DNA from 3 places in the Paenibacillus sp. FSL P2-0136 genome. Region 2 is predicted to be linked to each of the others. Evidence: predicted binding sites of a transcription regulator. Region 2 holds the regulator's gene; each other region holds the start of a gene.

Region 1 (3,240 bases), 270 kb from region 2:
CGTTGCAGCCGCAGACGATTTCTTCATCAGCCATCGATTCAACGGACATGCCCTTCTTGGCACCGCCTCCGCCGCAGCAGCTTGTGCCCATAACTTCATCATAGATTTCATTGGTCATCTCTGTGCTGTTTTTCACAAGCTTCTGCAGGTTGGCAGATTCCGTTACATCACCGAACAAGACGGCACCGACAATCACATTATCCTTAAGCAAAATCTTCTTGTAGGTTCGCTTCCATTCATCCTTGGCAGAAATGACGGTATGCTCCGGCGTTTCGGTAAATTCACCAGCGGAGAACACATCTACCCCGGAAATTTTGAGCTTGGTTGCTACAACTGAGCCTTCATAGCCCGGAGTCTGTACACCAGACAAATGCTTGGCAAGAACCATGCCCTGCTCGAATAACGGTGCAACGAGTCCGTAGCAGGTTCCACGGTGCTCTGTACATTCGCCGACAGAATACACATCTGCCATAGAAGTCTGCATATAATCGTCAACTACGATCCCGCGGTTAACGGTGATTCCGCTGTCCTTGGCAAGCTGGACATTCGGCTTGATTCCAACAGCCATCACTACAAACTCTGCGGGCAGTTCACTGCCGTCACTGAAGCGTAGTCCAGTTACCCGTTCTTCGCCAGTTAATTCAACGGTCTGCTTGCCCATGGCGAATTTCACACCTTGACGCGTAAGCTCTGCCTGCAGCATTGAAGAAGCGGTACGGTCCAGCTGGCGCTCCATCAGATCCTCCAGCAGATGCACAACGGTAACATCCATACCCAGATTGACCAGGCCCTTCGCCGCTTCAAGACCTAGCAGTCCTCCACCGATCACAGCCGCCGTGCGGTACTGCTTCGCCGCTGCCAGCATCGCATCGCAGTCTGCGATATCTCGGAACCCGACTACCCCATCCTTGGTGCTGCCGGGTACGGGGAGAATGAAAGAATTCGAGCCTGTCGCAATAATTGCTTTATCGTAAGGAACCGCCAGTCCATTATCGGTCAATATTAGTTTGTTCTGTTCATCGATCCGGGTAACCGTCGTGCCGGTATGCAGTGTAATATGATTATCTTCATACCACCCGAGATCGTTGAGAATGATGTCTTCAATTGTTTTGCTGCCTTCAAGTACATAGGACAACATAATCCGGTTATAGTTGGGATGCGGCTCACTGCCGAAGACAGTAATATCATAAGCGCCGCCCAGCTTCAGAATCTGCTCAATAGTGCCTACTCCCGCCATGCCATTCCCAATCAGCACTAACTTTTCTCTTTCCGCTGCCACTGGTAGACCCTCCTTCAGAAACTCTGATTTCTTCAATAACTTTACCTGATAGAGAAATTATACTGTCCCCAATTCCATGACAAGTGTGACCACAGTCACACGTTATGTGAATTTTTTCACACAAGTGGATATGACTTCTCCTGTCCAAAAAAAACGGATACCCATGCAGTTTCGCACAGATATCCGTTCATTCGATACACGATCTCACTCCTATACTTCATTCACTTATTTCAGTACCAGAGAGATCTCCAGCTTGTCCTGCGGACTGAGCTTCATGTCCACTCCATTACCGAGCAGACCTTTATCGTTGACCTTCAGTCTCCATTCCTCGCTGCTGAGCGGTGTATAATCCATAACAGTAAGCACCGTCCGGTTATCCTCGGCAAGCCGGACCATACCGCTGTTCTTGAGCAGTCCCTTGACGGACATATCCTGCATAAAAGAAAGCACATGCGAATGTGTCAGCTCCGGCTGCTCGCTCCCCCCGTTCACCGTGATGATGACAGGCTGAAACATCTTTCCGGTTCCGGCAGGCCCTGCTGACATCGTAATGGCCGAACCCGGTTCCAGGGTCGTATTCAGCTCTGGAACCTTCTTGCCGTTCACCTGAACCTCCCAGCTCATATCCGGACCCAGGGAGACCTTATTCACCTCAAGAATACTGGTTCCATCCGCTGAAAATGTAACAACGCCGCTCTTTCTGAACAGCTCTATTATTGAATTCCCAGGCACGTAAGCTTCATTAAGCAATCTGGCCGAGCTTCCGGCCATTTCACTGTCACCCACCTTGACTGAAAAGGTTAATCCTTGGCCTCCGTTACTGCTGCCGCCATTCTCTGATCCCAAGCCACAACCGCTTGCCGCGGCCAGCAAGAGAAGGCACAGCATGAAGCGCATCCATTTCGTGGACATCCCACGGCACCGCCTTCATATGTATTTTCCCAGACTCTTTAAGGATAACGCATAGAGGAAGGGTTCTCAAATCATTTCTGCCGGAAGAAAAAGTAAAAAGCCCCCGAAGGGACTTCTACCTTGCAGCAGGTCCTATTGATACCGCAGGAACAAAATGTTGTTCTCCAGATGTACATGTTCGAAAGTCATGCCTTCCAGTTCTTCAAGGCGGGCATAGGTCAGGCGATAAGTCGTGCAGGCATGTGCAGGCGGTGTGTAGTCATTAGTAACTCTGCGCAGCTCGCGCAGAATCTCTCCGGCCCCGTCATGCTCAGCTTCCAAATTATGCAGCAGTCCGCGCAGCTCCGCAAGTCCTTCTTCGGTTGGGTTCTGAGTGTAGGCCAGCATCTTAGGGAATTCGCTCTCTTCTTCCTTCGCTGTATGCTGCAGCAGCTCTTCACGCAGCATATTGAACAGACGGTGCATTTCTCCGAGGTGCGGTGAATCCTCACCGTGAACGCGGAACACCTTGGTTACATTTTGACTGATTAGCGGAAGCTCTTCACGCAGGTAACGGTGATGCTTGTTCACAATATAATCCACCAGCTCCTCCGAAGAAGCTTCGTTCCAGGCGGTATCCTCTTCCAGAACCGGGTGCTGCTCTTGCAGCTTGTTCAGCTCCTGCACCATTGCTGCCGGATCAAGACCCTTCTCGGCAGCGGCTTCAGCCAGCGGCTTGGCACCTCCGCAGCAGAAATCGATCCGTTGTGCTTTGAAATAATCTGCTGCTTTGGGGAACTGCAGAACAATATCTCTGACCATTGCTTCCGGGGTGAACCCGGGATGAATTGTTGTATCGTTTAATTGATTGGACGCCATGTTGGCCCCTCCTCAGGTTAGATGTAGGTTTGTGCTTCTTTTCACTTCTACACCTTATCACTGGCCTTAGGCGGAACTTGTGATTGTACGCACTGAATATAACAAATTTTAATGAACGCAAACTTTTTGTTTTTTTAAATGTTAAATATACTAGACATTTTGTTTTATATATTTTACAATATGCGTGAGGT
Region 2 (3,240 bases):
CTCCGATGTGGTAGTCACCAATCACTCCAAGCTGTTCGCAGATGTCAAAGCCGGGCATCAGCTTCTTCCGGCTTACGACCATCTTGTAATTGATGAAGCCCATCATCTGGAGGATATTGCCGGCAAGCATCTTGGCATGCAGATGAAATATTTCACATTCGCCCATACCCTCACCCGACTCTATAAGGATAGCCGGAGCGGGCAGCTGCCTGCCCTCCGCCAGAGTCTGCAGTCTTCGGGCAGTGAGCAGGCTTCCGAATGGAGCGGCGTGATCGACCGGATCTATCCCGATCTGCTGACGGTGAAGGAGTCCTGGGATGCGCTCAGCGACCGGCTCTTCAGCCTGCTGCCTGAGCGCAGCGATGCCGGGGCCGGTGAAGCAGGTCAGCTGGTGGCACGCCTGCAGCCGGGCAAGAAGCCGAAGGATTGGGAGGAGCTGGCTGCCCTTGAGAATACACTGAACCTCAGTCTGAGCGATATCATCCGCAAGGGCGACAAAATGCTCAGTGAGATGCGTGACACGGACAGCCAATCCTCCTCAGACAGTCTTGTGACCGATATCGGCGGGTTATTCAAGGATCTGGCATCCATTAGAGAGCAGATCCGCTTCTTCATGAGTCTGAACGATGAGAATATCGTGTATTGGCTGGAGGGAAGCGGTAATTATAAGGGCAAGTCACTGCAAATGTATGCTGTTCCTGTAGATGTCAGCACCCAGCTCAGGGAGCTGTTCTTCGATAAGAAGAAGAGCATTATCCTGACCTCGGCCACCTTATCCGTGGATAAATCCTTCCAGTTCATGATTGATAACCTGGGTCTTGGCGAGGCTGCAGAGCAGCGGCGTCTGATGACAACACTGCTTCCGTCGCCATTCAAGTATCGTGAGCAGGCTCTCCTGGTCATTCCCCGGGACTTCCCGAGCGTCAAGGGGAGTATTGGGGATGCCCGCTTCGTGGACACCCTCGTGCACTCCCTTGCCGAGACAGCTGTAACAACACGGGGGCGGATGCTGGTGCTGTTCACCTCCTACAAGATGCTGCGCCAGGTGTATGAACCGCTGAAGGAGGCACTTGCCTCACAGGATATCGCGGTACTCGGACAAGGTGTGGAAGGCGGCAGCCGGAGCAAGCTGATCCGCCGCTTCCAGGACAGCCCGGCTTCGGTCTTGCTGGGTACCAGCAGCTTCTGGGAAGGGGTGGATATCCCTGGAGAAGCATTGACCTGCCTGGCGATTGTCAGACTGCCGTTCCAGCCGCCGAATCACCCGCTGGCAGAAGCGAAGTCAGAGCTGCTTCAGGCACAGAAGAAGAATCCGTTCATGAAGCTGTCCGTGCCGCAGGCTGTCATCCGCTTCAAGCAGGGCTTCGGGCGGCTGGTCCGCACGGCGCAGGACCGGGGCATCGTAATTGTGTACGATACCAGAGTGATTGAATCGCATTACGGAAAGTACTTTCTGTACTCGCTCCCCGGTCCCAAGATGGAGCATATGCTCACCGAGCAGATGGTCCCGAGAATTGCCGAATGGCTGGATGACGGCGGGGTTTCCTAATTCATCTGCTATTGCTATTATTAATAAGTCATGATTATCCTGAAGATCCGTTCCCGCCTGTCCTGCCACTCCGGCAGGCGGCGGGGCACGGTTGCTATAATTGTACGGAATGAAGTGTAGGCTAACAAAACTTTTAAGGAGGAGAATACATGAAATCGGATAAAATATCGGAGGCCGTCGTGCGCAGGCTCCCAGTGTACCTGCGTTTCCTGAACGATCTCCAAAAACGTGAAATCTCCACAGTCTCTTCTCAGGAGCTGGGCCAGAAGCTTGACCTAAATCCCGCCCAGATCCGTAAGGATTTGGCTTATTTTGGTGATTTTGGCAGAAAAGGCATCGGCTATGATGTATCTTATCTGATTGAGAAGATCCGCCATATCCTGAAGCTTGACCAGCAAATTAATGTTGCACTGGTTGGAGCCGGTAACCTCGGTCATGCCTTGTCTAACTACAACGCTTACTTGAAGGATACGATGAAGATTACTGCCATCTTCGATGCCTACCCGCCGAAGGTGGGCCAGCAGATCAACTCGCTGGTTGTGCAGCCGATGGAGGAGCTAAGCAGTACCATCCGCTCGCAGGGCATCCGGATCGGGATTATTACCGTGCCTGACAGCGAAGCCCAGAACGTAGCTGATATTCTTGTGGATTCCGGTATCGAAGCGATTCTGAACTTCGCACCGGTTATTCTCAAGACGCCTGCCAATATCCGGATTCATGCCGCAGATTTCACCACAGATCTGCAGAGCTTGGCCTATTATTTGCATGATGGAAAGGATGAGGCTGAAGATGAGCAGTAAGATCACGATAATCAAGAATGGGCACTTCCTGGTTCCGGGCAGTGACAAGCCGGTACTGAGCGGGTACATGACCCTGGAGAATGATTTGATTACTTACATAGGTGAAGCTGAGCCGGTAGTGGAGGATGGCGCACAGGTCGTAGACGGCAGCCGTCTGCTGTTCATGCCTGGTCTGGTAAATACCCATGGTCATACTGCAATGTCACTGCTGCGCGGGTACGGTGACGATATGGTGCTTCAGACTTGGCTGCAGGAGAAGATGTGGCCGATGGAAGAGAAATTCACTGGTGATGATGTATATTGGGGAACCTCGTTGTCCGTGCTGGAGATGCTGAAGGGCGGCACAACCACCTTCCTCGATATGTATGATCATATGGACCGGGTAGCGGAAGTAACGGAGCAGTCCGGTATTCGTGCTGTGCTGATGCGCGGCGTAATTGGGCTGTGCCCGGAAGAGGTACAGCAAGCGAAGCTTGCTGAGGCGATTGCTTTTGCCCGTAACTGGCACGGCAAGGCTGACGGCAGAATTACGACCATGCTCTCACCGCACGCCCCGTACACCTGTCCTCCAGAGTTTTTCATGAAGTTTGTGCAGGCTGCCCATGATCTGGACTTGCCAATGCACACCCATATGTCCGAGACGCGCCATGAAGTGGAACAGAACGTGGCCGACTACGGCCTGCGTCCGGTCGCGCATCTGGAGAAGCTCGGGATGTTCACCCGTCCTTCGCTCATTGCCCACGGGGTTCATCTGAACGATGAAGAGATCGGTATCCTGGCCCGCCATAACGTTGGCGTGTCGCATAACCCCGGCAGTAACCTGAAGCTGGCCAGCGGGGTAGCCCGTGTTCCTGAGCTGCTGAGAGCCGGGGTTAAGGTCTCTCTGGGGAC
Region 3 (3,240 bases), 2.7 Mb from region 2:
TCGTGGTCGTGACAGATATGAAGGGAATCCGCTATTCTCATCCGGATGCTTCGCTGGTCGGTCTGCCCTTTGCGGGAGGCGGCCAGGAGATATCGCTGCGCGGAGGGGAGAGCATCTCCGAAGGGGCCGGTCCGCTCGGCAGATCCCTGCGCGGCTTCGTGCCGGTCTATAACAACCGGGGGCATCAGGTGGGTGTGGTCATTGCCGGTCTGTCCCTGGAGCGGGTCGAGCGGCTGGTCCTGATGAATGAGTGGACGATTATTGCGATTCTGGTCTCGGGAGCCTTGCTGGGAGCGGGAGGAGCATTCATTCTGGCGGCCCGGATCAAGCGGATGGTGTTCGGGATGGAGCCGGAGGACATCTCCAAGCTGCTCCAGGAACGCAGTGCGATGCTGGAATCCACGCGTGAGGGAATTATTGCCGTAGATCAGGAGGCGCGGATTACCATCCTTAATATGGAAGCACAGCGGCTTCTGCGGGCAGCGGGGATTGGCGGGAGCGCCATGAACCGGCAGATTGCCGAGTATTGGCCGGAGCTGGGTCTTGAGCAGGTATTGGCTGAGGGAGAGGGGATACAGGACCGGGAGCTGGAGCTGGGAGACAGCTCTCTTTTGGTGAACAGCCTGCCAGTCCGGGTGAATGGGAACATCGTTGGCGCGATTGCTACCTTCCGGGATGAAACCGAATTGGCTGTGCTGGCAGAGAAGCTGTCGGGAGTCTCGGTCTATGCAGAAGCGCTGCGCTCCGGTGCCCATGAGTTCATGAACAAGCTGCATGTCATTATGGGCATGACGCATATGGGTCTGTATGATGAGCTGCAGCAATATATTCTGGGAACGGTAAGCAATTACCAGAAGGAGATCGGGTCGATCACAAGACAGATCAAGGACCCGGTGCTGGCCGGATTTCTGCTGGGGAAGCTGAGCCGGGCACGCGAAGCGGGGATGGAGCTGCTGCTGACCGGAGACAGCTATCTGCCGGAGCCGGCTGATCCGCAGGTGATTCATGAGCTGATTACGATTGCCGGCAATCTGCTGGATAATGCTCTGGAGGCGCTGGGGGAGCTCTGTGAGCAACCCGTGAAGCGGGTGGAGCTTGCTTTTCAATATGAAGAAGGGCGGCTGCTATGCGAGGTTAGCGACAACGGTCCGGGAATTCCGGCGGGTCTGGGGGATAAGATCTTCGTTCAGGGCTACTCCTCCAAGGGTGAACAGCGGGGAATCGGCCTATATCTGGTGAAGAAAAGTGTAGACAAACTGGGGGGTCATCTTGAGCTTGCCGCCGGCTGCGGGCCGGGAGCACATTTTATCGTGGATGTGCCTTATGAGGTGAAGGAGGAGGAGGGTGTGTGAACATTTAAGGTCCGCATACCCGCTTACTTTAGTTACAAAACTCTTTAATAATTTACGGAAGGTTCCACAAACCGCTTCTTTGGCGCTATGATAATTGTGAAAATATGCACAAGGGGGCACAACTCACATGAATAAGAGATTAACAGCGGCGCTTATCCTCATTCTCTCCGTGATGCTGGTCATTGCAGGCTGCGGAAACAACAATGCGGGCAGCAGCAAGAATGAGAGCAAGGAAGCGGGCAGCGCGGCTACAGAGCCGGTAGCAACCACTGCACCTACTGAGAAGCCGGAGGCCGTGTCGGGAGCATCCGAAGCGAGCTATACTCCATATGATCAGTTAAAGGATAAATATGATATCGTCATCGTCGGCGCGGGCGGTGCTGGAATGTCTGCTGCGCTGGAAGCCAAAGCGGCCGGCATGAACCCGGTCATCTTAGAGAAAATGCCGGTAGCCGGCGGCAATACAACCAAATCCTCCTCAGGGATGAATGCTTCGCAGACCAAGTTCCAGAAGGAGCAGGGCATCGAAGACAGCAACGAACTGTTCTATGAAGAGACCCTTAAGGGCGGACATGATACGAACAATAAGGAGCTGCTGCACTTCTTCGTGGATCAATCCGCAGGTGCCATTGACTGGCTCGATTCCATCGGAATCCGCCTGAACAATATTACAATTACCGGCGGTATGAAGGAGAAGCGTACCCATCGTCCGGAGGACGGCTCGGCCGTGGGACAATATCTTGTAGCAGGACTTGTCCGCAATGTTCAGGAGCAGGGAATTCCGCTGTTCGTCAATGCGGATGTGAAGGAGCTTACGGTACAGGATGGTAAGGTGAACGGCGTGAAGGTGCTGTTCAACCAGGCTGATGACAAAACGATCAGCGCAGCAGCAGTTATCGTAACCACCGGGGGCTTCGGTGCCAACAAGGAACTGATTGCCAAGGTTCGCCCGGATCTGCAAGGACTGGTAACGACCAACCAGATTGGCAGCACCGGCGACGGCATTGCCATGATTGAGAAGGTCGGCGGAACTACCGTGGACCTGGATCAGATTCAGGTTCACCCGACTGTACAGCAGGAGAAATCCTACCTGATCGGTGAAGCGGTCCGGGGAGAAGGGGCTATTCTTGTATCTGCTGAGGGCAAGCGCTTCGGCAATGAGATGGATACCCGTGACAAGGTGACGGCTTCAATTAATACACTTCCTGAGAAATCCGCTTATCTCGTGTTCGACGCCGGAGTGAAATCCCGTGTAAAGGCGGTAGATCAATACATCAAGATGGGTGTAGTCAAGACCGCAGATACCATCGAGGCACTGGCGGATCAGATGAAGGTTCCAGCCGCTGCACTTAAGACCACCGTGGAAACATGGAACAGTGCGGTGAAAAGTAAGTCGGATGCCGAGTTCGGCAGAACAACCGGTATGGATAATGATCTGTCCGGTGCTCCGTATTATGCGATTCAGATCGGCCCTGGAATTCACTATACGATGGGCGGAGTGGTGATCAACACCAACACTGAGGTCTTGAACAAAGACGGCAAGGCGATTACGGGCCTGTTCGCGGCAGGAGAAGTGGTCGGCGGGCTGCACGGTGAGAACCGCATCGGCGGTAACTCGGTAGCCGAGATTATTATCTTCGGACGTCAGGCAGGGATTAAGTCGGCTGAATTTGTAAAAGCGCAATAAGCTATTATTCTATATTGTTCTCATGTAAAAGGGATGCTCCGCAGCCATCAGGCTATGCGGGCATCCCTTTCTGTGTTGCAGCTCTAAGGCTGTATCGCCGGGGAGGGCGCAGGCTTGGCCGACCGGGTCAGCGAGAACAGCTCCAGCTCCGGACGGCTTTTGCCGGCCAGCGTATCGGCAAGCAGCTCGGCGGCAATCATG

Evidence for each region. Region 2 encodes Rex, which represses fermentation and respiration genes when NADH is low (regulators of the CRP and FNR family bind a similar motif). Its sites were predicted from a motif close to TTGTGAAATATTTCACAA; they were not measured.
Region 1: the regulator Rex is predicted to act here: its motif matches at 1,384-1,401, upstream of nirB (nitrite reductase large subunit NirB).
Region 3: the regulator Rex is predicted to act here: its motif matches at 1,447-1,464, upstream of NYE26_RS07190 (flavocytochrome c).

Annotation. Positions count from the first base shown of each region.
Region 1 is NZ_CP150244.1:4,714,408-4,717,647, forward strand. It holds gene nirB (nitrite reductase large subunit NirB) at 1-1,279, opposite strand, end outside; gene NYE26_RS20185 (hypothetical protein) at 1,505-2,191, opposite strand; gene ric (iron-sulfur cluster repair di-iron protein) at 2,324-3,019, opposite strand.
Region 2 is NZ_CP150244.1:4,444,511-4,447,750, reverse strand. It holds gene dinG (ATP-dependent DNA helicase DinG) at 1-1,549, shown strand, start outside; gene NYE26_RS18875 (redox-sensing transcriptional repressor Rex) at 1,699-2,349, shown strand; gene NYE26_RS18870 (amidohydrolase) at 2,339-3,240, shown strand, end outside.
Region 3 is NZ_CP150244.1:1,735,508-1,738,747, forward strand. It holds gene dcuS (DcuS/MalK family sensor histidine kinase) at 1-1,352, shown strand, start outside; gene NYE26_RS07190 (flavocytochrome c) at 1,480-3,039, shown strand; gene NYE26_RS07195 (FAD-dependent oxidoreductase) at 3,123-3,240, opposite strand, start outside.